3 regions of the Paenibacillus sp. Soil724D2 genome follow, and region 3 is predicted to be linked to each of the others. Evidence: riboswitches for the same ligand, from Rfam matches in the RefSeq annotation. Region 3 holds a riboswitch; each other region holds the start of a gene.
What was found. A riboswitch is a leader RNA that binds a small molecule or an ion and turns the genes downstream of it on or off. The one in region 3 is predicted to bind cobalamin.
Positions count from the first base shown of each region.

Region 1: linked by a shared signal. The riboswitch ahead of ASG85_RS24825 (ABC transporter substrate-binding protein) and the one ahead of ASG85_RS12940 (energy-coupling factor ABC transporter permease) in region 3 are both predicted to bind cobalamin.
Region 2: linked by a shared signal. The riboswitch ahead of cobJ (precorrin-3B C(17)-methyltransferase) and the one ahead of ASG85_RS12940 (energy-coupling factor ABC transporter permease) in region 3 are both predicted to bind cobalamin.

Region 1 covers NZ_LMRY01000034.1:138,012-148,601, reverse strand. Annotated here, with positions in the region: gene ASG85_RS24870 (DUF350 domain-containing protein) at 79-498, shown strand; gene ASG85_RS24865 (hypothetical protein) at 637-1,137, shown strand; gene ASG85_RS24860 (MFS transporter) at 1,256-2,569, shown strand; gene cysK (cysteine synthase A) at 2,653-3,564, shown strand; gene ASG85_RS24850 (GNAT family N-acetyltransferase) at 3,733-4,029, shown strand; gene ASG85_RS24845 (Lrp/AsnC family transcriptional regulator) at 4,211-4,702, shown strand; gene ASG85_RS24840 (aminotransferase class I/II-fold pyridoxal phosphate-dependent enzyme) at 4,718-5,923, shown strand; gene ASG85_RS24835 (aspartyl-phosphate phosphatase Spo0E family protein) at 5,992-6,258, shown strand; gene ASG85_RS24830 (hypothetical protein) at 6,320-6,847, shown strand; cobalamin riboswitch at 6,880-7,033, shown strand; gene ASG85_RS24825 (ABC transporter substrate-binding protein) at 7,185-8,198, shown strand; gene ASG85_RS24820 (FecCD family ABC transporter permease) at 8,200-9,237, shown strand; gene ASG85_RS24815 (ABC transporter ATP-binding protein) at 9,243-10,019, shown strand; gene cobT (nicotinate-nucleotide--dimethylbenzimidazole phosphoribosyltransferase) at 10,043-10,590, shown strand, end outside.
Region 2 covers NZ_LMRY01000058.1:107,430-118,019, reverse strand. Annotated here, with positions in the region: gene ASG85_RS33035 (bifunctional cobalt-precorrin-7 (C(5))-methyltransferase/cobalt-precorrin-6B (C(15))-methyltransferase) at 1-456, opposite strand, end outside; gene ASG85_RS33030 (cobalt-precorrin-5B (C(1))-methyltransferase) at 453-1,583, opposite strand; gene ASG85_RS33025 (precorrin-8X methylmutase) at 1,589-2,239, opposite strand; gene cobK (precorrin-6A reductase) at 2,245-3,021, opposite strand; gene ASG85_RS33015 (sirohydrochlorin chelatase) at 3,018-4,004, opposite strand; gene cobJ (precorrin-3B C(17)-methyltransferase) at 4,023-5,717, opposite strand; cobalamin riboswitch at 5,858-6,059, opposite strand; gene ASG85_RS33005 (hypothetical protein) at 6,102-6,332, opposite strand; gene ASG85_RS33000 (guanylate kinase) at 6,496-7,074, shown strand; gene ASG85_RS32995 (hypothetical protein) at 7,141-7,566, opposite strand; gene ASG85_RS32990 (SRPBCC family protein) at 7,645-8,121, opposite strand; gene ASG85_RS32985 (MBL fold metallo-hydrolase) at 8,130-9,209, opposite strand; gene ASG85_RS38430 (YjcZ family sporulation protein) at 9,464-9,559, shown strand; gene ASG85_RS32980 (helix-turn-helix domain-containing protein) at 9,699-9,929, opposite strand; gene spo0A (sporulation transcription factor Spo0A) at 9,969-10,590, opposite strand, start outside.
Region 3 covers NZ_LMRY01000011.1:93,625-104,214, forward strand. Annotated here, with positions in the region: gene ASG85_RS12925 (energy-coupling factor ABC transporter ATP-binding protein) at 453-1,289, opposite strand; gene cbiQ (cobalt ECF transporter T component CbiQ) at 1,286-2,095, opposite strand; gene ASG85_RS12935 (energy-coupling factor ABC transporter substrate-binding protein) at 2,092-2,376, opposite strand; gene ASG85_RS12940 (energy-coupling factor ABC transporter permease) at 2,373-3,152, opposite strand; cobalamin riboswitch at 3,299-3,492, opposite strand; tRNA gene ASG85_RS12945 (tRNA-Arg) at 3,616-3,689, opposite strand; gene ASG85_RS12950 (hypothetical protein) at 3,844-4,761, shown strand; gene tig (trigger factor) at 4,872-6,173, shown strand; gene clpP (ATP-dependent Clp endopeptidase proteolytic subunit ClpP) at 6,373-6,963, shown strand; gene clpX (ATP-dependent protease ATP-binding subunit ClpX) at 6,976-8,244, shown strand; gene ispG (flavodoxin-dependent (E)-4-hydroxy-3-methylbut-2-enyl-diphosphate synthase) at 8,341-9,438, shown strand; gene ASG85_RS12975 (divergent polysaccharide deacetylase family protein) at 10,207-10,590, shown strand, end outside.

The DNA.
Region 1 (10,590 bases), on a different contig from region 3:
GCTATACTAATAGTACCTGCGAGAGACTGAGTCAAACTCAGTCTCTTCTATCTTTCGCGAAGGAAGGCAGGAGACGATATGAACGAAGAGGTGGATGTATTGCTAAGTAACCCGTATTTATCGACGCTTGCCTTTTTTGCAGTTGCTGTAATCGCGCTTGTTGTATTTCTAACGATTTTTGAAATGGTCACCAAATATGATGACTGGGCTGAGATCAAAAAAGGCAACTTATCTGTAGCAATGGCTACAGGTGGGAAGATTTTTGGGATTTGTAATCTGTTCCGATTCGCTATCCTAAACAATGACACGATGATTCATTCCCTCATCTGGGCAGGGTACGGATTCTTGCTTTTGTTGGCTGCCTACTTCATTTTTGAATTCTTGACGCCTTATTTCAAAATTGATGAAGAAATCAAAAAAGATAACCGCGCTGTAGGTTTCTTGTCTTTGACGCTATCTGTCTCCCTTTCCTATGTGGTCGGAGCTTGTGTAACTTAGAATCATACATAATCTTGGAGGCATGAACAATGAAATACCTGTGGGGCACTTTGTTTGCCATTGCATTTGTATTTATGGCAGCAGGGGTTTATTATTTATTGAAATATGCATGAATGCATTAGGTTGGAGGATTACGCAATGAGCAGCAATGAAGAAATAGTATGTCCATGGTGCCAAACAGAGATCGTTTGGGATCCGGAAATTGGACCTGAGGACGAATGTCCACACTGTTTTAATGAACTGAATGATTATAGGAGCATCGATTTAAAGGTGAAACAAACAGGTCAACCGCTCCGCTTTGATGAACAAGAATATGCCGATTCGGATGAAGATTTGTCATTAGCTTGGGATGATTCGGATGAACCTCTCGATAAATACGGAGAAAAAGTTCAACATATTACTGACGAACAAGAAGAGGCGCCAGAGTGCTCAAGCTGTCATGAACTGTTGTTGTTTGCAGGTACTGAGGTCACAAGCGGTTCCTCTTTCACTCCTGTTATTCCCAAAACGTTAGGAAGTGCTTTCCTAACAGGTCCCTTTACTTCGAATGTCTTTGTATGTCCGTCTTGCTTTAAGGTGGAGAAAATCTTATCTGATACAGATCGACTGCTCATGGTTGAACGTATTAAATCGGAGTAGCGGTGGAACCGAGTCCTTTATGGATTCGGTTTTTTTATATGCCTAGCCTCATATTTTCACTCGATTGGGGAAGCTTAACAAGAGCTATTTCGATCAGTGGGGAAAGGTGAGGAGGAGTATGCAAAAGAATCAGAGTAAGCCGTTTGTTCAACAAGGCAGGGCAAAGGATGGCACTAAAGCTAATTATTTTGAAGACCGTGGAAGTGGAGCCGTCGAAGTTAAGGGTTCGCAGAAGAAAGGTCGGCTAGATGCACAGGCGATTCTTTTACTGATTGTTCACTCGTTATTTGGCAGTGCAAATGCTTTGTCGGGTACTTTCGTTGGTGTGTATTTGTGGAAGGCCAAAAATGACTACGCTTTAATCGGTTGGTTTACATTAACAACGCATTTAACAATGGCGCTTACTTTTTGGTTGGCAGGGAAATGGGTGAAGGAACACAATAAAATGAACTGCTTACGGCTCGGGGTAGCATTTTCGGCGGGCTTTTATATGCTGGTATTGTGGCTTGGAGCAAGCAGTTTTCACTATTTTGTCTGGTTAGGGATGGTACAGGGGATTTCAGCTGGCTTATTCTGGGTTGCTTTTAATGTTGTTTATTTTGAAGTGACGGACCCTGATAATCGAGATCGGTTCAATGGTTGGGTAGGGCTATTGGGTTCTGGCGCAGGAATAATCGCACCATGGATCTCAGGTTTACTAATTGTGAGTCTGGGAGATGGTGCTGGGTATCGGTTAATTTTTTCCATCTCGTTAGGTATCTATTTGTTAGGCGTGATTATCAGTTTCTTTTTGAAAAAACGGAAAGTGCAAGGTACCTACGAATGGTTGTTTCCCTTCCGTTGTCTAAGGCAAGCTGAGACACCTTGGAAGCGCGTGTGCTTAGCTTTGGTATTTCAAGGAGTTCGAGAGGGTGTCTTTGGTTTCATGATCGGACTTCTCGTCTACATATCCACATCAAGTGAAGCGAGCTTAGGGAGTTTTGTGCTAATTACTTCTGCGGTATCATTAGTGAGTTTCTGGGCGGCGGGACGATTTATTAAGCCACGTTTTCGAAAGATCAGTATGTTGATTGGCGCTGCTATGATTGTAGCCGTTATTATTCCTTTTTTTTGGAAAATGGGGTATGGCACTTTACTTATTTTCGGCATAGGAGCTTCGCTCTTTTTTCCGATGTACTCGGTGCCTATGGTGTCGGCTGTATTCGATCTAATTGGTTCAAATGAAGTGAGCGCTAAGCAGCGGGAGGAATATGTTGTTCTTCGTGAGCTTTCACTTAATGTGGGGCGTGTGTGCGGTGTGCTCCTATTCATTTGTGTCATTTCGTGGAGCACGGCCCCGCTTGTAATAAACGTACTGTTGCTAATCATTGGCAGTTCATCGCTGTTCAGCTGGTACTTCATGAAGAAGCAGTTAACTGTAATTAGAACTTGACATCTTTCACGCTTCTCTATAAAAATGTGGGTATAGATTGTTTTATTGGGAAGAGGTGGGGGTAACCCTTGACACATAAAAAAATGGTGAATAGTATCACAGACCTGATAGGTGATACACCGGCCGTGCGGATTAACCGGTTGGTAGGTCCGAATGATGCGGAGCTCTACGTGAAGCTTGAATATTTCAATCCAAGCGGCAGTGTAAAAGACCGAGCTGCGTTCAATTTAATCGAGCAGGCGGAGAAAGATGGGCTGCTTCGTTCTGGCGCTACGATTATCGAGCCGACGAGCGGTAATACTGGCATTGGACTTGCCATGAATGCGGCAGCCAGAGGCTACAAGGCCATTCTGATCATGCCGGACAACATGACCAAAGAACGCACTAATCTGCTCAAGGCTTATGGCGCAGAGGTTGTACTTACTCCCGCCGCGCTGCGGATGCCGGGAGCGATTGAGAAAGCGAAGGAGCTGCGCGATCAGATACCTGGCAGTTATATCCCACAACAGTTCGAGAATCCGGCGAATCCAAGCATTCATCGGACGACAACGGCTCCCGAAATTCTGGAGCAAATGGAAGGGCGTCTGGATGCATTCGTAGCAACATCAGGCACGGGCGGAACGATTACTGGAACAGGCGAGGTGCTTCGGGAAAAGCTGCCGGATATCCAGATCTACGTGGTAGAGCCGAAGGGTTCACCGGTTCTTTCTGGGGGAAACCCTGGTCCGCATAAACTTGTTGGAACAAGTCCAGGGTTCGTACCCGCTATTCTGAATACCAGCATATACGATCAGATCGTGCAGGTGACTGACGATGATGCAATCCGAACCATGAAAGATCTGGCCAGCAAGGAAGGCATTCTAGTAGGACCCTCTGCCGGAGCCTCGGTGTGGACAGGTATGCAGATAGCCCGTAAGCTAGGAGCGGGCAAGAGAGTGCTCTGCATTGCTCCGGATACGGGCGAAAGATATTTGAGTATGGACATTTTTGATTAAATTCATGAAAAAGTTAACCAATATGAGCGGCCCACCGGATCCAAATGATTCGGATGGGCCGTTCTTCATTATTTCTTATTAAAAATTAATGAAAGAATGTTGAATAAAAATACATAATTGAGTATAATTATGAGTATAAGATGGTTTGGGATGAAAGGTGGAAATACAGTGAAATTAGCCTATATTAATGCGCTTCCTGAAGAAGGTCAATTCCAGGAATTTATACAGACATATACAGAAGAATGCATAACATTTGGAGCTCAAGCAATTGTGAATTGGAACGATTTCCAATCGGAGCATGTTATTTCGGTTTATGATGAGAATAAACTTGTCGGAATCGGTTGTATGACGGAAGAATGTCATGTCCATGTGCGTCCTGCGTATGAGCATCGTGAAATTGAAACCATGATGAACAAATTGCTGCAAGCCGAATCGAAGTTTAGTTTGGTTCACGGCCAATCCTGATGATACAGGTAAGATGAGGCTATTCGGAGATCCGGGTGGCCTTTTTCCTATTAGGTGGGTGGAAATTTCGGTTATACAAAAATATTCCGCTCTAAAACAAGCTCAGTAATTGAATTAGGACAGCAATTCATTGTAAGATTAAAGGATGAACGAATCAGATTTCAGAAAGGTAGGTTTAACCATGGATGCTTTGAAGCTTAAAATTCTCGAACTACTGAAGGAAGATGCCCGCAGGAGTGCGGACTTGATCGCCACTATGCTAGGAACGGCGGAGGCCGAAGTGGCGCGAGCGATAAGCGAGATGGAAGCGGATAAGGTCATCGTCAAATATGCGACAGTAGTGAACTGGAGTAAAGTGGATGACGAAAAGGTTACCGCCCTAATTGAAGTGCAAATTACGCCGGAACGCGGGCACGGGTTTGATGCTATCGCGGAACGGATCTATTTATATCCAGAAGTCAAATCGGTTTATCTTATGTCTGGCGCTTATGATTTACTTGTAGAAATAGAGGGCAGTTCCCTCAAACAAGTCGCTTCTTTCGTGTCCAACAAGCTTTCGCCGATTGATCGTGTACTTTCAACAAAGACGAATTTTATATTAAAAAAATACAAACAAGACGGCATTATATTCGAAGATCAGGAAAATGATCACCGAATGCTCGTTTCGCCGTAAAGAAGAGGGAACGCCATGATCAAGGATGAGATAACGATACAGCAGAATAAGGTAAAATCGATGCAGGACTACCTCGCTCCTGCCGTACGTGAAATGAAGCCTTCAGGTATTCGGAAGTTTTTTGATTTGGTGAGTAACAGCAAGGAAGATATTATTTCGCTTGGTGTAGGGGAACCGGATTTCTCGACGCCTTGGCATGTCCGCGAAGCAGCTGTGCATTCCTTGGAACGCGGTAGAACGAAATACACGCCAAACTCAGGTATACCTGAGCTTCGTGAAGCGATTGCCGATTATCTTCATACGTCCTTTAAAGTGAAATATGAGCCATCGAATGAAGTCCTTGTTACGGTTGGCGGCAGTGAAGCGATTGACTTAGCTCTCCGAGCTTTGATAACGCCGGGCGACGAGATTCTTATACCTGAGCCTTGTTATATTTCGTATTCCCCAATTACGAGCATAAGCGGCGGCGTAGCTGTTGGGATCGAGACCTTCGCAAAGGACCAGTTCAAGCTGACTGAGAAAGCACTTCGCGACGCGATTACGCCACGCTCCAAAATATTAATTCTCTGCTATCCTAGTAATCCAACAGGCGGAATTATGACCTATGAGGATTGGCTTCCGATTGCCAAAGTCATTGAAGAGAACGATCTTATTGTCATTTCCGATGAAATATATGCCGAGCTGACTTATGGTCAGAAGCACGTGAGCTTCGCGGCTATTCCTGGCATGAAAGACCGGACAATTTTGGTTAGCGGGTTCTCCAAAGCTTTTGCCATGACAGGCTGGCGTATGGGATATGCCTGCGGTCACCAGGAGCTGATTTCGGCGATGACCAAAATTCATCAATATACGGTGATGTGCGCACCAGTTATGGGTCAAGTTGCTGCTCACGAGGCGTTGACGAATGGCATGGAAGAGAAAGATCGGATGATCGAGTCCTATAATCAACGCAGACGTTTGATCGTTAAAGGGTTCCGAGATATTGGTCTCGAATGCCATGAGCCGCAAGGCGCTTTCTATGCTTTTCCAAGTATTGTTGCTACAGGATTAACGTCAGAAGAGTTTGCGCAGCGGCTATTATTTGAGTCAAAGGTTGCTGCTGTGCCTGGAGATGTGTTTGGTTTAGGCGGAGAAGGCTTCTTACGTTGTTCCTATGCCTATAGTGTTTCTCAACTAAATGAAGCATTAGAGAGAATTGGGAATTTTATGAGAAAATTGTAATGAATAACGTAAATAAATATGTTCATTATTGATGAAAACTGGTATTCTTGTAGTAAGGAGGGATGAGCATGGCTTTTATGGAATATCAACTATCAACCTATCAAAAACATTTTCAAATTCGAGAACAGGATTTCGGACAAAGTTGGTTAACCAAGCGTGCGAAGAAGCAAAACTCCCTTACCTTATTAGAAGAAGAGATTCATTCTCTGCGACGCAAGTTAGAACAGATGGTTTTTGATGGGAAAGAAATGACATCTGATTCCGTTGTTGAATTGAGCACAATCCTAGACCAAAAAATAAATGAATATATGCATAATGGGAAAAAAAGTCGGTGAAAACCGACTTTTCTCGCGACTATCGATAGATTCAGATAACAAACGGAGGTACGCTCACAACATGAAAGTGAAATGGCTGTTGGTTATGATGGTGGGGCTTATGGTAATGCTTACGGGTTGCGGCGGGCCGAAGCCGGATGTATCTATATTTATTATGGGTTCTAATGGTTTTCCAAGTGAAGCGGGGGACAAGCTGGAGAGTGCTTTGAAATCGAAGGTGGGCGAGGTTCCTACAGTCAAAGTCAATACATCGCCTATATTCTCGTTGGAAAAAATGATTGTGGAACTGGCTGCAGGAGGCAACGGCATCTTCATTCTTGCTGAAGATCAATTCAAATCTTTAAGTAATCAAGCAGGTTTTGTTTCTTTGGATGATACGATCAAACCGGAAGATTATCCAGATGGCGTTATTCAAATAGCTGAAGAGGGCAAGCCAGCTGAAAAGCATCTATATGGTATTCCGCTTGCAGGAAACAAATGGATGAAAGAGCAAGGTTTTGAAGGGAAAGGCTTGGTGGCTTTCATTCCTCAAAATGCTCCGAAGCTGAATGAGTCGAAGCAAGTGCTCAAAGTAATTGCACAAAAGTAACAAGAAGTCTATAATCGACAAATAGATTGATAGTAAAATATGCAGCCATAGGTGCTGGTAAGCTCGTTATGAAGAGGTTGCCACTTAAAAGGGAAGCCGGTTGAAGTCCGGCGCGGTCCCGCCACTGTAATCCAGGCATAGGTTGCCAGGAGAGTCAGGATACCTGCCCATGGTGCCGTTTACGACATCCTTCGAGGAAAAGGATCGCGTTAAATCAGGAAGCAATCGCAGGGTTGCTGATCACCGCGATTTATCGTCCCCTTTGTTCCTTCGAGAACAAAGGGGCTTTTTTGTTAGGGTCAATCGACATAAATTGTTTAGAGAGAGGGTTTACAAGATGAAAAGGAATTCAGTAAAAAAAGCATTTATTCTTACAGTAGCTTTAGTAACAGCAATCAGTCTCGCAGCTTGCGGTAAAAAGGAAACGGAGATCTCTAATCCGTCTAAGCTTGGCGGAGAGGGGACGAAAGCTCCTGCTGCAACGACGACACCAACAACAGCAGCCAAAAAGACGGTCTATCCATTGAAAATAAAGGATGCTACGGGCAAGGAGTTTATATTTGATAAAGCGCCTGAGCGTATTGCATCCGTGTCCCCAGCGGAAACTGAAGCTCTTTTTGCAATTGGGCTAGAGGCTAATATTGTTGGTGTATCTGATTATGATGATTATCCAGAAGCGGCTAAAACAAAACCGAAATTAGGCAGCATAACGAAACCTAACCAAGAAGCGGTGATCGCAGCTAACGCGAATGTTGTATTCACGGGGGTTTCGATGAAACCTGATACGGTAGAAAAGCTGCGTGCTTTAAATATCAACGTGTTTAAAGTGGAGCCCAAAACGGTAGATGATGCCATTGCTGACATACAAACCTTCGGATTGATTACCGATCATCAGGAACAAGCGGAAAAAATTGTCGATAAAATGAAAGCGGACCGTCAAAAGGTTGTTAATGCGGTGAAAGACGTGAAACAAGAGAACAAGAAAAAGGTATACATTGAATTTGCCCCGGGATGGACGGTGGGCAGTGGCGAGTTTATGGATGAATTGATCAAGATTTCTGGCGGTGTTAACGTTGCGGGAGACAAAAGTGGCTGGTATGAAATCAGTGAAGAGAAAATCATTCAACAAAACCCTGGTGTGATTCTGTTCGCCAATGGAGTAGTCGATAGTAAGAGCAAGAAATCACTAGATGAAATTATCCGCACACGAAGCGGTTGGGATGCTATTGATGCCGTGAAGAATAAGCAGGTAGTTGGCCTCGACCAAAACATGCTAAGCCGTCCGGGTCCAAGACTGACCGATGGATTGCTTGAAATGGCGAAAGGCATTTATCCTGAACTGGTGAAATAAAATGAAAAGAAAATTAATGCTATGGGGAGGAGTAGGGGTTATACTCCTTCTTCTTTCTATTGTGGCGAGCTTGTCGCTGGGTACCGCTAATCTACCTGTACTGCAAATCGCCAGTATTCTCGCCAAGCATATCCCTTGGCTGGGAGATCACATCCATGCCAACTGGCCGCAATCGTCGGAACAAATCATCAATAAAGTACGATTTCCCCGTGTTTTACTAGGGATTCTAGTAGGGGCATCCCTCTCAATCGCAGGAGCAGCCTTTCAAGGTGTGCTGCGCAATCCGCTTGCGGATCCTTATGCACTCGGTGTATCCTCGGGGGCTTCTGTAGGAGCTGCGTTTTTAATCTATTTTGGACTGCAAGTGGCGTGGTTTGGGCAATGGTCGATCCCTATTGTTGCCTTCGTAACGGGACTTATTTCTTTATTTCTGGTTCTTAAGCTTGCTCAGATCGAAGGGAAGCTGAAGATGGAGACGCTTATTTTATCTGGCGTGGTCATGCAGGCTTTTCTAGGGGCAATCGTATCCTTCATGGTGTCTATTTCCAATCAAGTCATTAATGAAATTATTTTCTGGCTAATGGGCAGCTTGGCCATGCGAGGCTGGTCATATACATATATCATTGCACCCTATTTAATTATCGGTTTTGTCGTGCTGCTTAGCTATGCAAGGTCGTTAAATTTACTAGCTCTGGGTGAACGTCAGGCGTCACATCTCGGTGTTAATGTAGAGCGTACGAAGCTAATTGTACTTATTGTGGCGACATTCCTTACTGCCGCTGCGGTATCCGTTGCAGGTGTAATCGGCTTTGTCGGGCTCATCGTGCCGCATTTAGTCCGACTAATAGTAGGTCCGGATTATCGGTTGATTATTCCATTGTCCGCAATTGGTGGCGGCATTTATGTCCTCTGGGCAGATACACTTGCCCGTACCCTGCTGAGTCCAACCGAAATTCCGCTTGGAGTCATCACGGCATTTCTGGGTGCGCCATTTTTTGCTTATTTGCTCCACAAGGATAAGAAAACGTTAAGAGGTTGATCAAGATGATTAAAGTGGAGCACCTTTCCCAAAGCTTTCGGGAACAACAAGTGCTGGAGAACATCAGCTTTGAGATCAAGCAGGGTGAATTTTTTGGCATTATTGGGCCAAACGGCAGCGGTAAGTCGACGCTACTCCGTCTAATATCAGGGATTGATCCTGTTAAAAACGGAAGTGTTGACCTCGATGGCCGATTAGTATCTTCTTACTCACGGAAAGAGCTGGCTAGATGGCTTGCTGTCCTCCAGCAGGATGCGCTGCCTCCAGTAGGCTTTACGGTCCGTGAAGTGGTGGAAATGGGCAGATATCCTTTTCAGAATTGGCTTGGCGAGGAGTCGGCTGATGCGGAAGGTTTAATTGATGGAATTGTCCGGAAGCTGCACTTAGAACCGCTGATTGATCGAACAATCGAGCGCCTCAGCGGCGGTGAACGGCAGCGTGTCGCGCTTGCTAAAGTGATGGCGCAGCAGCCACGGCTGCTTATGCTGGATGAACCAACAACGTTCCTGGATATCGGATATCAAGTACAGATGATGGACTACATTAAGGAATGGCAGAGAGAATCCGAGTTGACGGTTGTGGCTGTCCTGCATGACTTGAATTTGGCTGCGCAGTACTGCACGCGATTAATGGTTGTACATAATGGCGAGCTTGCAGCGATAGGAACACCTGATGAAATCATTACCAGCAGATTAATCAGCGAAGTGTATGGAACTGAACCGATTGTCCTGCAGCACCCCGTTAACGATGCGCCGCAAATTTTATTACAGCCAGGAAAATAGTTGAGCTATCGGAGGACACAGTCATGGATAAGTTGCAAGCGATTATAGATAGCATTAAGCCTGTTCATCAAGATGTGGTGAACCAAGCGGATGAGCATTTGAATCAATTGACGAAACCGCAGGGAAGTCTAGGGAAACTGGAAGATATTGCGCGTCAGGTTGCTGGAATTACGGGCGAAGTGATGCCGATTTTTAAGAAAAAAGCGGTCATCGTAATGGCCGGAGATCACGGCGTATGTGAAGAAGGGATTAGTGCATATCCGGCGGAAGTAACGCCTCAAATGGTGCTTAATTTCCTATATGGCGGGGCTGCTGTCAACGTTCTTGCCAGACATGCCGGTGCTGAAGTTGTCTGTGTCGATATGGGGGTTAATGCTGATCTGGAGCATCCTAATCTCATCTCTCGTAAAGTAAGAAAAGGGACACGTAATATGGCGCGTGAAGCGGCATTAACGTTGGATGAGACTGTGCAGGCAATACAAGCTGGTGTGGAAGTTGTAGATGAGTTGGTGGAAAAGGGCTATCGACTCTTTGCTATGGGAGAGATGGGGATTGGCAATACAACGGCCAG
Region 2 (10,590 bases), on a different contig from region 3:
CGCACTCGGTGAATTCGTTTCATCCGTGAGCAGGGCCACTTTGTCCTTCCCGTCTATTCGCTGCGCCAAGCCCTTGATGCTCCGTCCATGAACGCTTGTGATATAAGCATCGTGCCAGCTTTCCCCCATCCGGGCAAAAGCCAATTGAACCGAGCTAACAGCCGGGTAAATTTGTACACCTTCCAGCTTCTTCTCAACATAAACGCCAATCCCATAAAAGAGAGGATCGCCCGAAGCCAAGATAACAATGGAACGCTCTTCTTTTTGGAGTTTACTCATGAGCTCTGGCAAGCTGCCTTTTATGACGATCTTCTCGCCTTTATATTCAGGAAAAAAGGCAAGGTTCCGCTCTCCGCCTACAAGTACTTCACTTTCATTAATCCATTTGATATATAAAGGGAGCAGGCTCCCTAGTCCGTTATCGCCGACACCAATCACTTTTACGCTTCTACTCATTCGTATGCCAACTCTCCATTCTCGCTTCGCTTCACCATCGCCGATTTCCCTAAGAGTTCGGCTTTCATCGAAATGATCACTGTTTCTATGAAATCAAATCCGTCTCTTGCAACCTCTTCTAGTCCAGCTAGATTACAGCGCTCGCATAACCGCTCAAAATAACGCAAATTCCCCATAGAAGCCATTAAATCTCCAACCTGTGAAGCTGTATTGGCGCCTCTGATTTCTTCAACAAGAGCATCGGAAGCTTCCGATTCGATCGCAACCTGTGCAAGGAACCCAAAATCAACCGGGGCACTCTTCGAATGCACCATCATCACACCCTGTGCAACCTTAGAGAACTTGCCCATCATACCGACCAATGTCACCTTACGAATGCCTTGTCTTTGGGCTTGTATCAGCGCAAAACCGACGAAATCGCCCATCTCGATAAAAGCTTCCTCTGGAAGCTCGGGATACATGCTAATCCCGAATACTTCCGTCCGGCCGCCGGTCGAGAGCACCAGATGCTTGCAGCCGCATTTCACGGCTACGCGAATCGCCTGTGCGACACTGGCCTTGTAGGCCGCACTCGAGAATGGCACCACTGTGCCACGGGTGCCGAGAATCGAGATGCCGCCGAGGATGCCAAGACGCCCATTCAGCGTCTTCTTGGCGATTTCTTCGCCGGCGGGCACAGATACGAGCACGTCTACACCGTGCACGATCTCGTAATGGTCAAGCACTTCTTGCACGGTTTCGCGGATCATTTTCCTCGGGACCGGGTTGATCGCTGCTTGACCGATCTCAACTGGCAGGCCGGGCTTCGTCACGCGCCCAACGCCAATGCCTCCATCGATGCCGACGCCAGGCTCGGCACGGAAGCTTACGCGCACGATGATCTCCGCACCGTGCGTCGCATCGGGATCATCGCCGCCGTCCTTGATGACGGCGGCTTCGCCCCACAGCTGCGTGAACGCGCAGCTGTGCAGAGCAAACTCAACCGTTTCCCCGATGGGGATACGGATATGCACGTGCGTTTGCGGCGCTTGCTCGATAAGCGCCACTAGTGCTGCTTTGGCTCCTGCGGTTGCACAGGAGCCGGTGGTGTAGCCGTGGCGCAGCGGCTTGCCCGGTACTTCCTCCATAGGCGCTACTCCTTACGCGCCGCCATGATGGACAGCGCGTTGACGGCTGCGACGGCAACGGGACTGCCGCCTTTGCGGCCAATGTTCGTGATGAACGGAATGTCCAGTTTGGCCAGTTCATCCTTCGATTCCGCTGCGGAAACAAATCCAACAGGCACACCGACGATGAGCCCCGGCTTCGCGATTCCTTCTTTGACGAGTCGAATCAGCTCCAGCAGGGCTGTCGGTGCGTTCCCAATGGCATAAATAGCTCCATCTGCTTCCTTAATTGCTTTGCGAATCGAAATAATCGCACGTGTCGTGTTCAGACGCTTGGCTTCCTCCATGACATCCTTATCCGAGATATACACTCTGACATCGCCGCCGAATTGCTCAATACGCGGTTTACTAATGCCGACTTGCACCATCTGAACGTCAGCCACAACGATTTTACCAGCTCGAATAGCTGCAATACCTGCTTCGATTGCTCTCGGATGAAAAACAAGACTGCGTCCTAATTCAAAATCCGCTGAAGCATGAATCACACGCTGTACAACGGGATATTGCTCCGGGGTAAACGGATGCTCGCCCAATTCCTCTGTAATCATCTCAAAGCTTTTCTCTTCAATTTCTTGCGGTTGTACGGTTAATGGTTTGAATTCCGTATGAAAATCCATCATATTTAGCCCTCCTTATGAATGCTATCGTTTATAAATTGAATAACGCCTTGAAAGTCTGAATAAAGAGTTCCATATTCAAGTTCCGGTCTACCTATGACAATACTCGGAATCCCCATTTCGAGTGCTGCTTCGAGCTTCTCATCCACAGCTCCGACTTTCCCGCTTTCTTTCGTTATCATCAAGGTAACTTTGTAATGGTCATAAAGAGCTTTATTTAACTCTTTGGAAAAAGGGCCCTGCATGGCCACAATATTTTTCTGCTCAATACCCAGTTCTTCGCATTTCTCCATATTATCTTGGCGTGGAAGCATCCGCGCAATGAGCCTCGTATCGGGAAGCCCAATTAGGCGATCAGCAAAAATCTTCAATGTTTTGCTGCCGGTTGTCAGCATAATGCTGCCACGCTTCTCAGCCGCTAGCTCTGCAGCCTGTTTATAATCATCAACCGTCGTAACAAGTGCACTTTGCTCGATGGACAAGCTTTGACGTTCGAAACGAACATAAGGTACTGCCGCCAGCTTAGCCGCCGCCATTGCATTCTTCGACGCTTCCTCCGCAAAAGGGTGGGTTGCATCAACAACCACGCGTAAACCTTTATCTTGAACTAGCTGGTTCATGTCTTCCGCGGTTAGGCGACCAGTAAGTACCGGAAGCCCTTCCGCCTCCATGCTCTTTGCTGCGCTCTCGGTCACAACTGTTGTGAGCACAGCGTATCCTGCTGCTCGAATTCCTAACGCCAGCTCCCTAGCGTCACTCGTACCTGCAAGAACGAGAATCATCGTTTGTCACCTCTTGAATGAGCATGGTCATGATCATGCTCGTGATTCTCGTGATTCTCGTGATGCTCGTGATCGTGGTCGTGGTCGTGGTCGTGTTTATGCTCATGGTCATGATGATCGTGGTCGTGAGTGTGATCGTGATGGTGATGATCGTCATGATCATGATGGTGATGATGATCAATATGCTTCATTGCCTCTAGTCGATATTGGCACATGTCGCAGTTCATCTTCACTTCATCCTGAAGCGCCTCCTGCGCGCGTCCAATCAGAATCTCTTGCAGCAGCGGATGGAAGCCAAAATAAGGTGCCATCTGGAATTGTTTATCTGGATATGTTTCGCGATACCCTTGAACCAATTGTTCCATGCGCCCAATCAAAACGCCTGTGAACAGGAAATATGGCAAAATGATTACCTTCTTCGCTCCGAGCAGTAAACATCGCTCAATCCCAGCATCCATCAGAGGTGCTGTAACTCCGATAAAGGCTGTTTCCACCCATTTCACCTGAAGCTTCTCCCAGAATAAACGAGAGATTTTAAACAGATCGCTATTCGCATCTGCATCACTGCTTCCACGTCCAACAATAAGTAAAGCTGTTTCACCTAAGTCCTCTTTCAATTGAACTCCGAGATCTTCTACCCTAGAGGATAAAATATCCAGAATTTGTTCGTGTACCCCAATAGGTCTACCGTATGTAAATTTCACAAAAGGATATTTTAATTTCGCATCATCGATAGAAGACGGAATATGAATTTTCGCATGTCCAGCCGCAAATAAGATAATCGGAATGACCACAATATGAGTAGCCCCTAGCTCTACACAGCGATCAATTCCTTGCATAATCGTTGGTTGAACAAATTCCAAGAAACATGTCTCCACAATTTGCTCTTGCATCTTACTCGCAATTTCTGAAACAAAGAGGCGAACTTCCTCATTCCCGCCTTCTTCCCGACTCCCATGACCCACAAATAAAACAGCATTCATCTTTTATTCCTCCTAATTCTAATCGCCGCAAATGGCATTCTCGATGACGAAACCTACCATTTCTTGATGGCGGTAACCTTCAATTTCTTTAACACGCTTGAAATATTTATGAAACCGTTCGTTCGGGTGTCCTTCTTTTTGGTAACGTTCCACGATTCTGCCAACTAATCCAACAAGCTCCTCAGGATCAATTCCTTCTGCAACAGGCTGAGCCGCATGTGCATTTCGACCTACTGTTTTTCCGCCAAGAAATAGATCAAATTTCTCTTTGCGGTAAACAATGCCGATATCTTGCTGAACCGCCCCATAACAAGCCATACCACATCCATTGAACCCAATTTTCAGCTCTTTTGGCACCTCTAGATTACCAATTCGATTATGAATGGCTTCCGCATAAGGAATAGATTCACCTTTTTCCAAATTACAAAAGTCGCATGCTTTAATTTGGGCAACATCACCAATCGGAGATAACAATAATCCAAGCACACTTAGTTCGGAGGTAATCTGCTTAGGGTTATTGGTTTGCACACGAACAATCAATTGATGATGCGGTGAGTACTCAATATCTCCACGATCTCCAACAATCTCGCCTAAAGCACACAGTTGGGCTGCTGTTAACTTTTTATTCGCAATACCTGGGCTTACGGCAAACTCAAAGATCGATTGGGTCGCAGTCAGCTTATTGTCAAATTCAAAAGGCACCACTTCAGTCCCTTTGGATACTAGCTGCAAGGCTTCCATTGCAAGTTGTAAGGAGTTGCTAGGTGACAAATTCGGCGATGATTTCAGCAGGGACGGTTCTTTACTTTCAGTAACCTCATCATCCATGAGTTCATCATCTTCATCGAAGTCCTCCATGGATTCATCCCAATCCTGCTCATCCAATTGTTCCAAAGCCCACGGCTCCGCCTCGGATTTCAACCTTTGATGTGGTTTAAGCGGCTGTGTTTCAGCCCCTAATGTGTATTTCCGCTGATAACCGCGTGGTGTAATCATGAGACCTTCATACAGTTTAGTTGCAGAATTACCAATAATAATGGTTGTTAACATACCAATATCGTGATTCAGCATATCGGCAAGCGTCGTCACAACAACATGCTCGCGATCTCGATAAGCACTTTTGACAATCCCAACAGGTGTTAAAGGAGAACGATGCTTTAGGAGTATGCGCTGAGTCTCAACGATTTGTCTAGTCCGTCTACCGCTTCGCGGATTATAGAGGGCAATAACGAAATCCGCCATCCCCGCTGCCTCGACCCGCTTCGCGATCAGCTCCCAGGGCGTAAGATGATCACTTAAGCTTATAGTGCATGAATCATGCATAATTGGAGCACCTAGCAGAGATCCAGCCGAATGAACAGCTGAAATGCCAGGAATCACTTCCACTTGGACGCCATCCTCACGGGTCCAGCCTTGTTCCATCAATACCTCATAGACAAGACCGGCCATCCCATACACGCCGGCGTCTCCACTGGAAATAACGGCAACTTTCTTACCCTGCTTGGCTTGCCGCACAGCCTCTTGCGCACGACTCACTTCTTCTGTCATACCTGTTCGAACTACTTGCTGTTCAGTTAACAGACCTGCGATAAGATCCACATAGGTGTTATATCCGATGATAACTTCACTTTCCTGAATCGCTTCCCGTGCACGCTTCGTAATATGTTCAAAACTCCCCGGCCCAAAGCCGATAATGAGCAGTTTTCCTGACAATTTGTATCACCCTTTCCCATAATTACACAAACAAAAAAAGCATCCCTAACATAAGTCATGTTAGAAATGCTTGGTAAATTACTACAGTTAATAAAACCAGAAGTAACCGCTCTCTAACACTCCCTAATTCCTCGTAGGGTTATTGTGTTGTTGAATTAGGCAGGTCTCCTGACTTAATCATCCCCTTGCACCTTCCCAGGTTGTTACCCAGTGGCATGTTGCAAGGAGTTACCGTAATAACGGCGATTTTTACAGTGGCGGGTCCGTGCCGGTATTTCACCGGTCTTCCCTTTTAACCATAAATCCGAAAGGATATATGGCACCTAATTCCATTGATATGCAATTACGATCATCCTACCATCTATCGATAGGGTTGTCACGTATTTATTCATAGATGGCCCGGTAGAGTCCTTCCATCAAACTCTGGTAACTGCTTGGATCATAGGTCATTTCGGCAAAAGAAACTTGAATGACCTTGTTGATCGTTTTAACGATAAAAAAACTATCCTCTCCACGCTCCGGGTCAATATAGGTATAACACTCTAAGTGACTGCTTCCGGTTTTTTGACGTAAAAATTCCGTTGCTTCCGCACTCAAATTCGCATATTTAGGCATTGTTAGATTCCTTTCCATTTAAACGACGTGATGCTATCTATTATAGCGTATTTTAACCCTTTGATTCCTATCAAACGAGAAAGTATTTCTTTAATTTTCAGAATTTTCGTACTATAATGAATCTATCAAGATATCGCTTTCATTATATGAAGGAGGAATTGATATGAGCAGTCATGAAACGAATGGATTGGTGTTTGTATTTACTGGCACAAGCGGTTCCGGTCGTAAAACAATTGCCCATCACATTGCCAAAGAACTTGGTTTCTCATCTGTCGTCTCCTACACAACTCGAACACCTAGACCCAAAGAAGTCAACGGGAAAGATTATAATTTCATCTCACGCAAAGTTTTCATCGATTGTGACATTGCAGGTGAATTTTTTCAAACTGCTGAAATTGATGGGAATTTCTATGGGATTAAGAAAGCGGACATCGATGAAGCGCTTCGCAAAGACGGACTTATCTATGTCATTGTGAATCGTTATGCAGCTAACCGTTTCAAGTATACATTTGGAGAAAGAGCAATCCGCTTGTTCATCTATGTCAACAAACAAACGATCATGGAACGCATGCTTGCTCGAAACACGCCAACGGACGTCATAGACCACTACATGAACCACTACATAGAGGAAGTCTCCTACCGCAAAGATTGTGAGCATGTTTTTGAGAATATGAATTTACAAGAAACGATCGACAAAGTAAAGGCAACCATGCTCGCTCACATGCCAACTACAACTAGTTAAATGTGCTAATAACGCCAAGAGACCCGGTGATCGACATCACCGAGTCTCTTTTTTACGATCCTACATTCATTTTAATGGGGCTTTTTTCCTCTTCAAGGCCACAAATCCACCTAACAGTGAAACCGGTACGATGACGACAAAACCAATCAACTCATACCATAATGGAATGCTATGATTCGTTAACATAGAATCAAATCCGATTGCAGCGCCGATGACGCCAATAATGGCTGCATTGAAGTATTCGGCACGCTTCGCAACCTTAGCGGCGATGTATCCGCCAAGAAACGACCAGAACAAACCAACTACCAAAAGCAAGAGTAATAGGCCTACATTCGAATATATAACACTTACATCTTGCTCATCCACCGGGCGATTAGCAAAATATATACCGCCAATTAACGTAGTCGATATCAAAGTCCCTAAGTTATCGACCGCTATACCAAGCAGCACACCCAGAAAATGGAATTTTCGTTCACTTTTTTGTTCAACCATAGATTCTTCTTCTCTCCTGATCACTTCGACCTACCAGCCTTATCCATAATAACATGTGGGAGTCTTACTATCCAGTTCTTACCTAACAGACCTTGTAGACTGGGCTATCTCTTCAGCAATTTTCTTCACATAGTTATTGCGCATTTTAAGAAATTGAGTCATATACTTTGCTAGAAACAAGTGATCAACAATCTTCCCCAATCCTCCAAAAGGCGATGTGTAATCGAACGTGTCTACCATCAATGTACCTTGATCTACAGTAACAAATTCATGTGTATGATGAAATCGCTTGAATGCCCCTTTTACCATTTCATCTACAAAATAATTCGGCTTCTCCATCTCAGTAATCTGGGCAGTCAACTGCTGCTTAATACCTAAATGATAAGCTTCCCAAGTCACTGTTTCTCCATGCTCAATCAATCCCTGAGTCCTGCCTGCTATTGCTCGTTCCTTCGTATGGGAGGTCGATTTCGCATGGATATCTATACTCCTTGCCAAATCAAAACAAACCTCGATAGGTGCATGAATAAGTAACTCCTGTCGTATAGTTGGCATTGATTCCTCTACTCCCACCAAGCTTCTATCGGGTAATCCGCGGCGTTCACGGTAACAGTTTGACCTATTTTTGGTGTGACAATTGACACTTTGTTAACATGCGCTGCCCTTGTGGCACGTTCTACCGGATCTGTCCAATCATGCAAGGCCAGCGTGAATGCCCCCCAATGTATCGGTATCATCAGCTTCCCTTTCACATCCATATGGGCTTGAACCGTTTCTTCTGGCATCATATGAATATCAGACCAGCGATCATCGTATTGACCGCACTCCATCAAAGTAAGATCGAACGGACCATATTTAAGTCCAATTTCTTTGAAATGAGAGGAATACCCACTATCACCGCTGAAGAAAATGCTGGACTGCTTTCCTTTGATCACCCACGAGCACCATAGGGTAGCACCGCGATCCGTCATGCTTCTCCCCGAAAAGTGTATAGCTGGCGTACAGGCTAACGTTAAACCTTCAAACGTTAACTCATCCCACCAATCATACTCTTCGATCTTCTCTGGCTGGACACCCCATCTGATCAGATGACCACTAACCCCAAGCGGGACTAAAAACTTGTTCACTTTATGCTTAATTTTCATGATCGTTCCATAATCCAAATGATCATAATGGTCATGTGACAAAATGACGGCATCAATCACAGGCAGCTGCTCAATTTCAAAAGGCAATCCACCGCTATATCTTCCCTTCCCTAACCATGGAAACGGAGAAGGAGCTTTCCCGAACATGGGATCTAATAAGAGGGCTTTCCCATCGATCGTTAGTAAGGAAGCCGAATGACCAAACCAGGTCACTTTTGTTTCCAGATCCTTGGTCAAATCGGGGGCTCCCATAACTAATTGCGTATTGGGACGTCGATTAGGACTGCTTTTAGCAAAATCGAGCAAGATCCCCACTGTATTCTTGAAGCCCATATTCATCATGGTAGGAACTGGATTTTCGAATTTCCCATTCAAATATTGAGAGGATCGAGAGAAAGCCAGAGTCTTCTCCTTCGATGGTTTCCGTCCAAAAACAGGGTAAACATTCATAAATAGAACAATAACGCACACAATTCCCACTACGATACTCGTCAATATAAATAACAACTTCTATGCCGCCTCCAAGCTTAAACTTATTGGAATAGTCTTTTAATTTCTAATGAAAATAATCGACTAGATGTATTAACGTAAATCCGCATCGTGAGGTTCCAAGAATTGATTAACAACCTCCAATCGGATTTTTTTCAAGAGTAGGGACAATAGCACAATCATTCGATTCGCCCAAACTTTCCTCAAAAATAGTCATAAGCTATCTTGAAACACAAACCAATATCAGTTGGAGGTTGATTCGGATGAGTTGTGGAACTGGCGTAGGTTATACTTCTCCAGCAGCAATCTTGGTACTGTTTATTTTGCTGGTTATCATCACTAGCGCATTTGTTTGGTAATTAGAAATCAATATAGAAGGGCTACCTATACTCATAGGTAGTCTTTTTAACATTCCCTTCTTCATTTTAAGTCTAAAATAAACTAAAAAGAACGCTCTGGATAAGAGCGCCCGCTTTTTGATATATAGGATTACAGCCATCAATTCAAAATATTAGACTCGATCGTAACCAATTCATACAAATCATTCACATCACACCCTAGGGTGTCAGTGATAGATATAGCAGACTTAAGCGGCATGATTCTTTTGTTTTCAACAAAGTCGGTAATCCGCTCTGGCTTGTAGAACAATGTTCGAGCCAGTTCACCGATAGTCATGTTGGACTCAAGTAATCGCTCACTAAGTAGGCAGCGACCGAGCTCATATTTCATTCTGATGCCCTCCGAAACATTACAAAGATTCTAACCCTCTCAAGAAACCTTATGCTCGATACGAAGCTTATCGGCAACCATCGCGATGAATTCACTATTCGTCGGCTTTGATTTCGAGATATTAATCGTATAGCCAAAAATAAAGCTAATGCTGTCAATGTTGCCGCGCGTCCAAGCGACTTCAATCGCGTGTCGGATAGCCCGTTCAACGCGGCTAGGCGTAGTCTTGTACTTCTCAGCAATAGCTGGGTACAAAGTTTTGGTGATCGCGCCAAGGATTTCGATATTGTTATAAACCATAGTAATCGCTTCGCGAAGATATTGATATCCTTTAATATGCGCAGGAACGCCGATTTCATGTATGATGCTAGTGATATTAGCATCTAAGTTTTTACCTTTAGGCATATGTACAATATTTGCACGCGACGTTGAAGTTGTTGCAGATGCTTGATTGTTGCCAACAAGCTGGCGAATACGATTCGTTAACGTTTCCATATCAAAAGGCTTAAGAATGTAGTAAGAGGCTCCAAGTTGCACAGCTTTTTGAGTGATATTTTCTTGCCCAAAAGCGGTTAGCATGATGATTTTCGGTTGTGTGGGAAGATTCATCTCACGCATTTTTTCAAGTACACCCAGGCCATCCAAGTGAGGCATAATAATA
Region 3 (10,590 bases):
ATCTACCTTTTAGTTCGTATCCATAAGGACTTCCGCCAATAGGTGGAGGTCCTTTTTGGTCAGAATTAATATGTTTTAGGTAAGGGGAAAGCAAAGCCTACCCCTTACCTATTCGGGTGCTCCAGAATAAGCACATTTCCTTGCTTATTCAGCGCTGACGCGCAGGATAGCCTACCGGGAAGTTGATTTTCGACTTCTCAGACTCTGTCGGCTCGGCGAGCTCTCACAGAAAGCGCGTTTTTCGCGCTTATTCGTTCGGGTGCTCCAGGATAAGCGCGTTTTCCTCGCTTATTCAGTGCGGAGGCGCAGGACGGCCTACTGAGAAGTCGATTTTCGACTTCTCAGACTCTATCGGCTCGGCGAGCTGCATGCATGTATACAAAAAGAAGCTATCCCTCTAATCACAGTTGGGACAGCCTCTTCTTAACTCTATTTATATTCGTTAATGATAGTTATAAATAGACCTTTTGTAATAATGTCTTAAAATCACTCACATTCTTAGGTGCCGAGATTCCCTGACGACTAGCTTCGGGCAATGCTTCCCACAGATCTAGCAGCATGGGCCTATCAAGACCAAGACCAATAATAGCCTTGCTATCTTTGAATATATCATCTGGCGTGCCTTCCATGACGCACTGTCCTTGATCCATCACGAGAATCCAATCAGCCCATGAGTAGGCAAGGTTCATGTCATGGGTAGCCATGACTAACGTGATGCCGCGATTATGTATACGGTCAAGTTCCTCGACAAGCTGTTGTTCCGATATGCGATCCAGATAGGCCGTTGGTTCATCCAGAAGTAGCAGCTTAGGTTCAAGCACAAGCACACCGGCTAAGGCTACACGTTTCTTTTGGCCGAGGCTCAAGTGGTGAATAGGTGTGTTTGCTAAGTGCTCGAGCCCCATCGTTCTTAATATAGCTTCTGCTCGGCGGTTAATCTCAGGCTCAGGAATGGCAGCATTCCGCAGACCGTAGGTGACATCCTCATAAGGAGTATTCAGAATGAGCTGCTGTTCCGGATCTTGAAAGACAAGTCCAACGTCTTGACGTAATTGCTTGAGTTCTTTGCGGGTATAAGTTAAAGCTTCGTTCTTCCATACAACTTGGCCTGATGAAGGTGAATGAATGCCAATAGCTTGAAGAAATAATGTTGATTTGCCAGAACCGTTATGACCGCAAATAGCTGTTTTTTTTCCCTCGGGGATGCGGAGCTTTAATTTGTTTAAAGCCATGTTCTGAGAAGCGGGATAGCTAAAACTAACTTCTAAGGTTTCTAGAATCGTGCTCATCGGATACTCCTCCAATTCCAACGCAGCCAAATTTCGAGCAGCAGTAAGAGCGTGAGTCCTACATAACTTTCCAATTTATATCGAAAAGGTACAGGGTTAGCTCGGTAGGGGGCCATGTGAATGTCATCCGTAAAACCTCGGGAGACAAGGCCATTTGACAATGATTTATACCGCTGCATCGTTTTAATAAACATTTGAACAATAATAATGGCTGTATCCTTTAGTCTATTTTGGAAACCAGTCTGACCGCCTCTAGATTGCTGAGCCACATACATGTTATTGGCAATTTCAAATAGGATGAACAGAAACCGATACATAATAAGCATAATTTCCAGAACTAGCTTGGGAACACGAACTTTTTGTAAAACTTGCAGCATTTCGGAAAAAGGAGTGCTGAACATAATAAAGGACACGCAACTTAGACTTGCTATGATACGAACGAATAATTTGCCAATTAGCAAAAGAGCTGTTGAAGAAACGGACAACTTCCAGTCCATGAATGTAAAGGCCGCCACCTCATGGATATCAGGCAAGGCTTCTTGCAAAGGACGGACCTCTACCACTATTGCGGGTACACTACCTACAAAAAATAGGCATGCAGCACCGATGATAGTTACATAATATTTGATTGGAATACGAGCATAGACTACCGTCCATACGGCCATCCAAATCGCTATAATTACCTGGACCGCTGGATGCGTTAGATAAGAAAACAACAGCATGGTAACTGCAAAACCGCACTTCCACATCGGTGATAGGGGGCGTAAGGCATTTTTATAGGAGAGCGAGTCGATTAATTTCATCATTGGTTTTTGGACTTAGACGTTTTCCCTTTGAAATAGCCAAAGGCATACCCGATGAAGCCAGCCCCGATGGCAGCTTGTAAGGCGAACAGCATACTTTCCGTCTCAGCTGGGAGCTCAAATAATGAAGAGAACCATGGCGTATAGGAAGGCTCAATACTTTGGATTAATTGTTCAGCGGCATCATCAGATCCACCAAATTCGCCTTTTGCGAAAATAAGGGGTAAGACTGCCAATAATACAACGGCAATTAACATCAAGGTATTCACAGTACGAGTTTTCATAGCTCAGAAGCTCCTTTCATTTTATGTTGTAGAATGGATAGCTCTTTTGGGCTGTAAGATTGTAACCAATTCCATATTAATACGGTTAAAATACCTTCACTAATAGCAAGAGGAATTTGTGTAATGGCAAAAATACCGCCGAATTTCAAAAAGGATGCTATAAATCCACCTTGTTCAGCTGGGAATGCAAGAGCTAATTGGACAGAAGTAACAATGTATGTGGATAAGTCGGCAAGAGCAGCTGCCAAAAATATCGACCATTTTTGTTTGCCTGTTGTTTTCATCATGGACTTATATATGAAGTAACCAACTACTGGACCGGAGAGGGCCATGGAGAAAGCATTTGCCCCGAGTGTCGTAAGTCCTCCATGAGCAAGTAAAACCGCTTGAAATAACAAAACAATCGATCCTAGGACGCTCATAGGGAGCGGTCCGAACATTACGGCTCCTAAACCTGTACCTGTTGGGTGAGAACTGCTTCCGGTTACAGAAGGGATCTTCAATGCCGACAGTACGAAGGTGAATGCGCCAGCAAGGCCAAGCATAATTTTGAGCTCTGGATGTTCTTTCGTAATTTTGATAAGTGCTCGGACACCTAGAAAGAAGAACGGAAGGAAGGCTGCCCACCAAAATATAGCCCAACCTACAGGGAGAAATCCTTCCATAATGTGCATGCCGTAAACGGTTTGCGGTTCATTAATGAATAGATAGAGGGCTAACCCTATAACCACTAGTAAGAAGCTAGTGACCTTGTTCTTTTGTGCCTTAGTTTGCATGTTTTTTAATTCCTCCTAATTAAAGTTTGTGTAACGAACAAAAAAGACCAATCCTGATGGATTGGCCGTGGGTACGTACGAATAAACGACAAATATAAGCTAGATGTCGAAAGACTTGACGTACACCGCTCCTTTCCGCGAAGGTTTCTGGGTGCATAAATGAAGGTAGGTCTCCTGGCTCTCGGATCATCGTATTCTTTCAGCCTTCCCTGAATTTTCATCAAGTGACATGATAGAAAGAAACTCCCCGAATACAGTGGCGGGACCGCTCGGGATTTGCACCCGATTCCCTGTTACCCCTTGCTTGCTACGCAAAGGCACCTCATTTATTCGAAAAAATATGTAATTGAAAAGAGTATAACACAATATGAAAGATTCGTAGCATAGTGAAATTTTATTTTTTAGCAAATGTAGATAAACAAAAAAAGATCGCGATTTCTCGCGATCCTTTGCCGTGCATGAACGTCCCAGGAGGGATTCGAACCCCCGACCGCACGCTTAGAAGGCGTGTGCTCTATCCAGCTGAGCTACTGAGACATAAACCTCTTCTTACCTTGCGGATTTGATCCGTTTAGCGAAGCAAGAGTTATATTATCATATAGTTTAAAGTGAAGTCAACCCTATTTTATATATTTATTTTGCAATCACTTGGACAATCAAGTAAACTGTCACCAGCGAGAAGATTTCTGAGGTGATCATCATAACGGACCCATCCATCAATAACTTAATTCTTTTTCCGAAAACAGAGCAATTTTACGAAGAGGAGCTTACTCGGTTCCTAAAAACAGAGCAGTATAGTGATGCGCTCCAATTGCTTACCTTTCTACTGCAATTTCCGACAGTAGACCAACACAAAACTGAACAATGGGAAGCTTTGAGGAATTGGCTGTATACCATGTATCCAGAAACCATGTTCCCTATGACGTCTCCATTGGAAGATGATCCAGAAGAAGAAACGGATCTATTACGGCAGTACATACAAGATAAGACAGCCGATGATGGCGCCTTTGCGCTTAAACTTCTGAATATGCTAAGAGAAGGTACGTTGGAGCAGCAAGTCAATGCCCTTGAACAATTAGCGTTCATTGATCAATCTGACGTGAGCGACCGTGTAAAGGAGTGGCTATGTGAGAAGCCGCGGCACCCTCACATTCAGTTTAAAGCTTTGCAGGCGCTTAAACAGATGGGTGAGCGAGGATTTATTGAGTTTCCTAAGAATGGGGAAAAGATCCTTGTCGAGATCGAAGAGACACCGCTGTGCCCGGAGGATTTTCCATCACGCATTCGTGATATGATTCGCAGAGTCGGGGACATTAGTGAAATAAGCCAACCTGATTTTGTCTATTTTGCCAAGCAGACCTGGCAGGAATTTCTAGCCTATGCGTATGGGACATCGATCTATACCGATCTGCAGAAAGCGGAAGAAGGTGCTGTTGATGTGTGGGCATCTGCACTTCATGCGATTCTTCAAGAGAAATTGTTTGGCTCGGTGAATCGTGAAGAATTACTAGATAATTACGGGATTGTTGATTCCATGAAGCTTCAGTGGAAACGAGCTAACCTTGTGCTGCAAGCGTTTGTGAAGCAGTTTAATCCGGACCCATCATAAGGCAAGAAAGGCTGCCTTGAAATGAAAATCTTATATGGTATAATAGAATGGTTGTAAAGAGCGTAACGTGAAAATATGTCATCGTACATTTTTGGAGGGGAAAGCATAAAATGAAAGCAAGTTGGGAAAAAATAGAGAAGAACGTAGGCGTTCTTGAAGTGGAAGTTGGCGCAGAGCGCGTAGCAGATGCTTTGGATAAAGCATTTAAAAAGGTATCCGCGAAAGTGAATGTTCCAGGATTCCGTAAAGGGAAAGTACCTCGTTCTATCTTTGAAGCTAAATTTGGTGTAGAAAGCTTGTATCAAGATGCTTTAGATATCATTTTGCCAGAAGTTTATGTGGAAGCGATTGAAGAAGTTAAAATCGAGCCTGTTGATCGTCCTGAAGTAGACGTTGAGCAATTCGGCAAAGGACAAGTACTGAAGTTCAAAGCTAAAGTAACTGTTAAGCCTGAAGTAACTCTTGGCGAATACAAAGGTATCGAAGTTGAAGCGGTAAGCGCAGAAGTTACGGATGAAGAATTGACTGAAGAGCTTACACGTTTGCAACAACGTCATGCTGAATTGGTTGTTCTTGAAGAAGGACAAGCAGCAAATGGTGACGTCGTTGTCCTCGATTTCGAAGGATTTGTTGATGGAGAAGCGTTCGAAGGCGGTAAAGCGGAGAAATACTCCCTTGAGCTTGGTTCCAACTCTTTCATTCCAGGTTTCGAAGAGCAACTCGTAGGTCTTGGTAAAGGCGAAGAGAAAGAAGTTAACGTTAGCTTCCCTGAAAACTACCATTCCGAAGATTTGAAAGGCAAAGCAGCTGTGTTTAAAGTGAAAATTCACGACATTAAACGCAAAAACTTGCCAGAGCTTGATGATGAGTTTGCTAAAGATGTGAGCGAGTACGATACACTTGTAGAGTACAAAGAAGAACTGAAAAAACGTCTTCAAGAGCGCAAAGAAAAAGATTCAGAGGCTGCTCTGGAAACAGCTGTTGTTGAAAAAGCTGCAGCTAATGCTGAAGTTGAAATTCCAGCTTCTATGGTAGAAGCAGAGCTAGACGTTATGGTGAAGGAATTCGAAAGACGTCTTCGCTCCCAAGGCATGACGCTTGAGATCTACTTCCAGTTCTCCGGTCAAAACGAGAGCGTGCTGAAAGAACAAATGAGAGAAGATGCTGACAAGCGTGTTCGTAACAACCTTGTTCTTGAAGCCATCGCAGCTGCAGAAAAAATCACAGTTTCCGATGAAGAAGTTGACACGGAACTTGAGAAATATGCACAATCCTACCAAAAAACAACGGCAGAACTTCGTGAACTGTTTGCTTCTAACGGCAGCTTAGAAGGTCTGAGCAACGATCTTGTGATGAGAAAAACGGTTGACTTCTTGCTTGAAAATAGCAAGCATGTTTCCGCAGCAGTATAAATAAGGTTAGTAAAGGCACGTACGTAAGCAACGTGCCTTTCTTTTACCCTATTTTAGCCTCCAAACTGCCCAAGACTATAAGAAATACCCTCATACATAGCAGTTCTCTGAAAAAATGACTTTGCTGTTCAAACGTGTTAAACTGTATCTGAATCTCAATTGAGAGAACTTGGCTATTGCCGCAAAAGGAGTTGGTACAATGAGTCTTATTCCTATGGTTGTTGAACAAGAGGCTCGTGGGGAACGTTCTTACGATATCTACTCGCGTTTATTAAAGGACCGCATTATCTTCATTGGGAGCGCTATTGATGACGATGTGGCTAATTTGGTCATTGCCCAGCTGCTCTTTTTATCAGCACAGGATCCCGATAAGGATATCCACTTATATATCAATTCACCAGGTGGATCTGTAACAGCTGGAATGGGTATCTTCGATACCATGCAGTTTATTAAACCAGATGTATCTACGATTTGTGTAGGTATGGCTGCAAGTATGGGCTCTCTGTTATTAACAGCAGGTGCCAAAGGTAAGCGATACGCGCTGCCGAATGCAGAAGTAATGATACACCAACCGCTCGGCGGTGTAAGAGGTCAAGCAACCGATATCAAAATCCACGCGGATTGGATTATCAAAACGAAACAAAAACTCAACCAGATCTATGTGGACCGTACGGGACAGCCGCTTGAAAAGATCGAAAGAGACACCGACCGGGATAACTTTATGAGCGCTGATGAAGCGAAGGCATACGGGTTAATCGACGAGGTTATCACTCGAAACGACTTGAAATAAAGGAGTGATCCCATGTTTAAATTTAACGATGAAAAAGGCCAACTCAAATGTTCCTTTTGTGGAAAATCCCAAGACCAAGTTCGCAAACTTGTTGCAGGTCCGGGAGTTTACATTTGTGATGAATGTATAGAGCTTTGCACGGAGATTGTGGAAGAAGAATTAGGGCATGAAGAAGAGCTTGATCTGAAAGATGTTCCGAAACCAAAAGAAATTCGCAATATTTTGGATCAGTACGTGATCGGGCAGGATCAAGCGAAAAAATCGCTGGCTGTAGCGGTTTATAACCACTATAAGCGTATTAATTCGCAAAACAAATTGGAAGATGTTGAGCTTCAAAAAAGTAACATCGTGCTTCTAGGACCTACAGGAAGTGGTAAAACGTTGCTAGCGCAAACACTTGCCAAAATTCTGAATGTTCCTTTTGCAATCGCGGACGCCACTTCATTAACAGAAGCTGGTTATGTGGGCGAAGACGTTGAGAATATTTTGCTCAAACTGATTCAAGCTGCAGATTATGATGTAGAAAAAGCCGAACGCGGCATTATCTATATTGATGAGATCGATAAAGTGGCACGTAAATCCGAGAACCCATCCATTACAAGAGACGTTTCCGGAGAAGGTGTTCAACAAGCTTTGCTCAAAATTCTTGAAGGTACGGTTGCCTCTGTTCCTCCACAAGGTGGACGTAAGCATCCGCATCAAGAATTCATTCAAATTGATACAACCAACATTCTGTTTATTTGCGGCGGAGCTTTTGATGGCCTTGAGCAAATTATCAAACGCAGAATCGGTAAAAAAGTAATTGGCTTTAGCACAGATGGAGCTAAAGTTGATTTGAAACCAGGCGAGTACTTATCCATGGTGCTTCCGGAAGATCTCTTGCGATTCGGTTTAATCCCGGAATTCGTTGGTCGTTTACCGGTCATCTCTACACTAGAGCCGCTGGATGAACCAGCTCTTGTGCGTATTCTTTCGGAGCCTAAGAATGCACTCGTGAAACAATACCAGAAGATGCTCGAGATGGATAACGTCTCACTCGAATTTGATGCAGAGGCGCTTGATGCCATTGCTAAAGAAGCAATCAAACGTAATACTGGCGCGCGCGGTCTGAGAGCCATCATTGAAAGCATAATGCTTGATGTGATGTTCGAAGTCCCTTCGAGAACAGACGTTACAACATGTGTGGTATCTAAGGAAACGGTTCAAAACAAGATCACTCCTGTTTTGACGACCAAAGATGGCGCGCAGGCGACTGGTAAGAAGAAAGAAGAAAGCGCGTAACCCATAATTTCACAAATTACACACAGCCTCCAATCCGATCCCCTGTTAATGGGATTGGAGCGGAGGATGTTTGGTGTCATGGGGAGAGAAACCATAATGTTCCATAGAAAAGATACGCGGGCCGTTCGTGTAGGCGATTTGACGATCGGTGGCAGTAATGAAGTCATCATGCAAAGTATGTGTACAACGAAGACAGCGGATGTGAAGGCGACAGTAGCAGAAATCCTTCGTTTGGAAGAAGCAGGCTGCCAAATCGTTCGTGTCACCGTGAACAACAAGGAAGCTGCAGAGGCCATCAAAGAAATCAAGAAGCAAATTCATATTCCACTTGTGGCAGATATTCATTTTGACCATCGCTTAGCGCTTGCTGCTATTGAGAATGGCATCGATAAAGTGCGTATCAATCCAGGTAATATCGGCCGCCGCGAGAAGGTAGAAGCGGTTGTTAAAGCTTGTAAGGAACGTGGCATTCCAATTCGTATTGGGGTCAATGCCGGCTCACTTGAGAATCATCTTCTCGAAAAGTATGGATACCCAACGCCTGAGGCTATGGTAGAAAGTGCCTTATTCCACATTAACATTCTGGAAGAGCTTGATTTCCATGATATTATCGTTTCACTCAAAGCTTCCGATGTTCCTATGGCGATTGCAGCTTATTCTCAAGCGGCTAAAGCATTCAACTACCCACTTCACCTTGGGATTACTGAGGCTGGAACGCTCTTTACAGGTGCTGTAAAGAGTGCGGCAGGTATCGGAACGCTGCTCAATATGGGACTCGGTAACACACTCCGTATTTCACTTAGCGCGGATCCTGTTGAAGAGATTAAAGTAGCTCGTGAGCTGCTCAAAACGTTCGGATTGATTACTAACGCTGCAACTCTTGTTTCCTGTCCTACCTGTGGCCGCTTGGATATCGATTTGTTCTCGATCGCTAACGAGGTTGAGGATTATATTGCAAAGATCAAAGTGCCAATTAAGGTATCTGTACTTGGCTGTGCAGTAAATGGTCCAGGAGAAGCGCGTGAAGCTGATATTGGGATTGCAGGAGCTCGTGGCGAGGGAATGCTGTTCCGTTATGGAGAAATGATTCGCAAGGTTCCTGAAGCTGAACTGCTCGATGAATTAAAGAAAGAAATTGATATCATCGTAGATTCTTATGAAAAAACTGGTGTTATCCCAGGACGTAAGCACTAATAGCATATATTTAAAAAAGATAGCCGTTAAATGTGCCTAGGATGAGGTGCTTTTAACGGCTTTCTTTGTGTCTCGGAGACAATGAGCTCGTGATTGTAAGGAATTGTTACAGATCCCCAGTTATGGACGGATAAGCAGGTATATAACCATAAATCCTTTTTTAAAGGGAACTACAGTGCTCTATTTTGGGAAAATGCACTAGAAATTTGAATTAGCGGAACATGGATGCTTTATTTCTAAAAAAAGAGAGGTTTTCTAAGGAAAACAACGAAATAGCGAACTGTAGTTCCTCATACTCATGTATTTGAACGTTTTTGGCTCAAATAACGAATCGTAGTTCCCTTTGAGAACTTTTTTATCGGCATTGTTCTCTCTCACTTATTCCCTCGTTTCGCAACCACCTGCATCAGCTCTCCCATCCGACCCGGAACCTGCCCTTGTACTCCTACCCGTCCCACACTCTAATTCCACGCCTGTAGCCGCGCCCGGGACCCGCCCTTGCACTCCCACCCGTCCCACACTCTAAATCCACGCCCACAGCCGCCCTTGCACTCCCGCCCGCCCCACACTCTAAATCCCCGCCCACAGCCGCACCCGCCCTTGCAATCCCACTCCCACCAGCACTTACTTCTGAACCAGCTCCCCTAATGCCATTTAATTCCTTGTACGCATATTTGTAGCGCAAGAGAAGCATAATGAGTAAAACTGGAAAGCTTGTTCATTTGAAGTAAGTTTTTCTAACGATTACATGCAAACAAGGAGAATGATATGAATTTGCTAAGCAAGTATAGGACTGCTCGTCACATTACCCTTACAGTAATCGTAGGGATCTTTTTGCTTCTTTTACCTTGGCATACGGGTGCTTCAGATGTGGGAATGCCTTCACAGCAAGCAGCCGAGATCAAGTCGAAGAAGGTGGCCATTGTCATTGATGACTTTGGCAATAATATGGACGGCACTAAAGAGATGTTGGATCTACCTATCCCTTTCACTGTCGCTGTCATGCCTTTCCTGCCCTCCTCCAAACAAGATGCTCAATTAGCACACGATAGGGGGCATGAAGTCATTCTACACCTACCTATGGAGCCTGTGCGGGGCAAGAAGAGCTGGTTGGGTCCAGGAGCCATTACTACGGACTTATCGAATGATGAG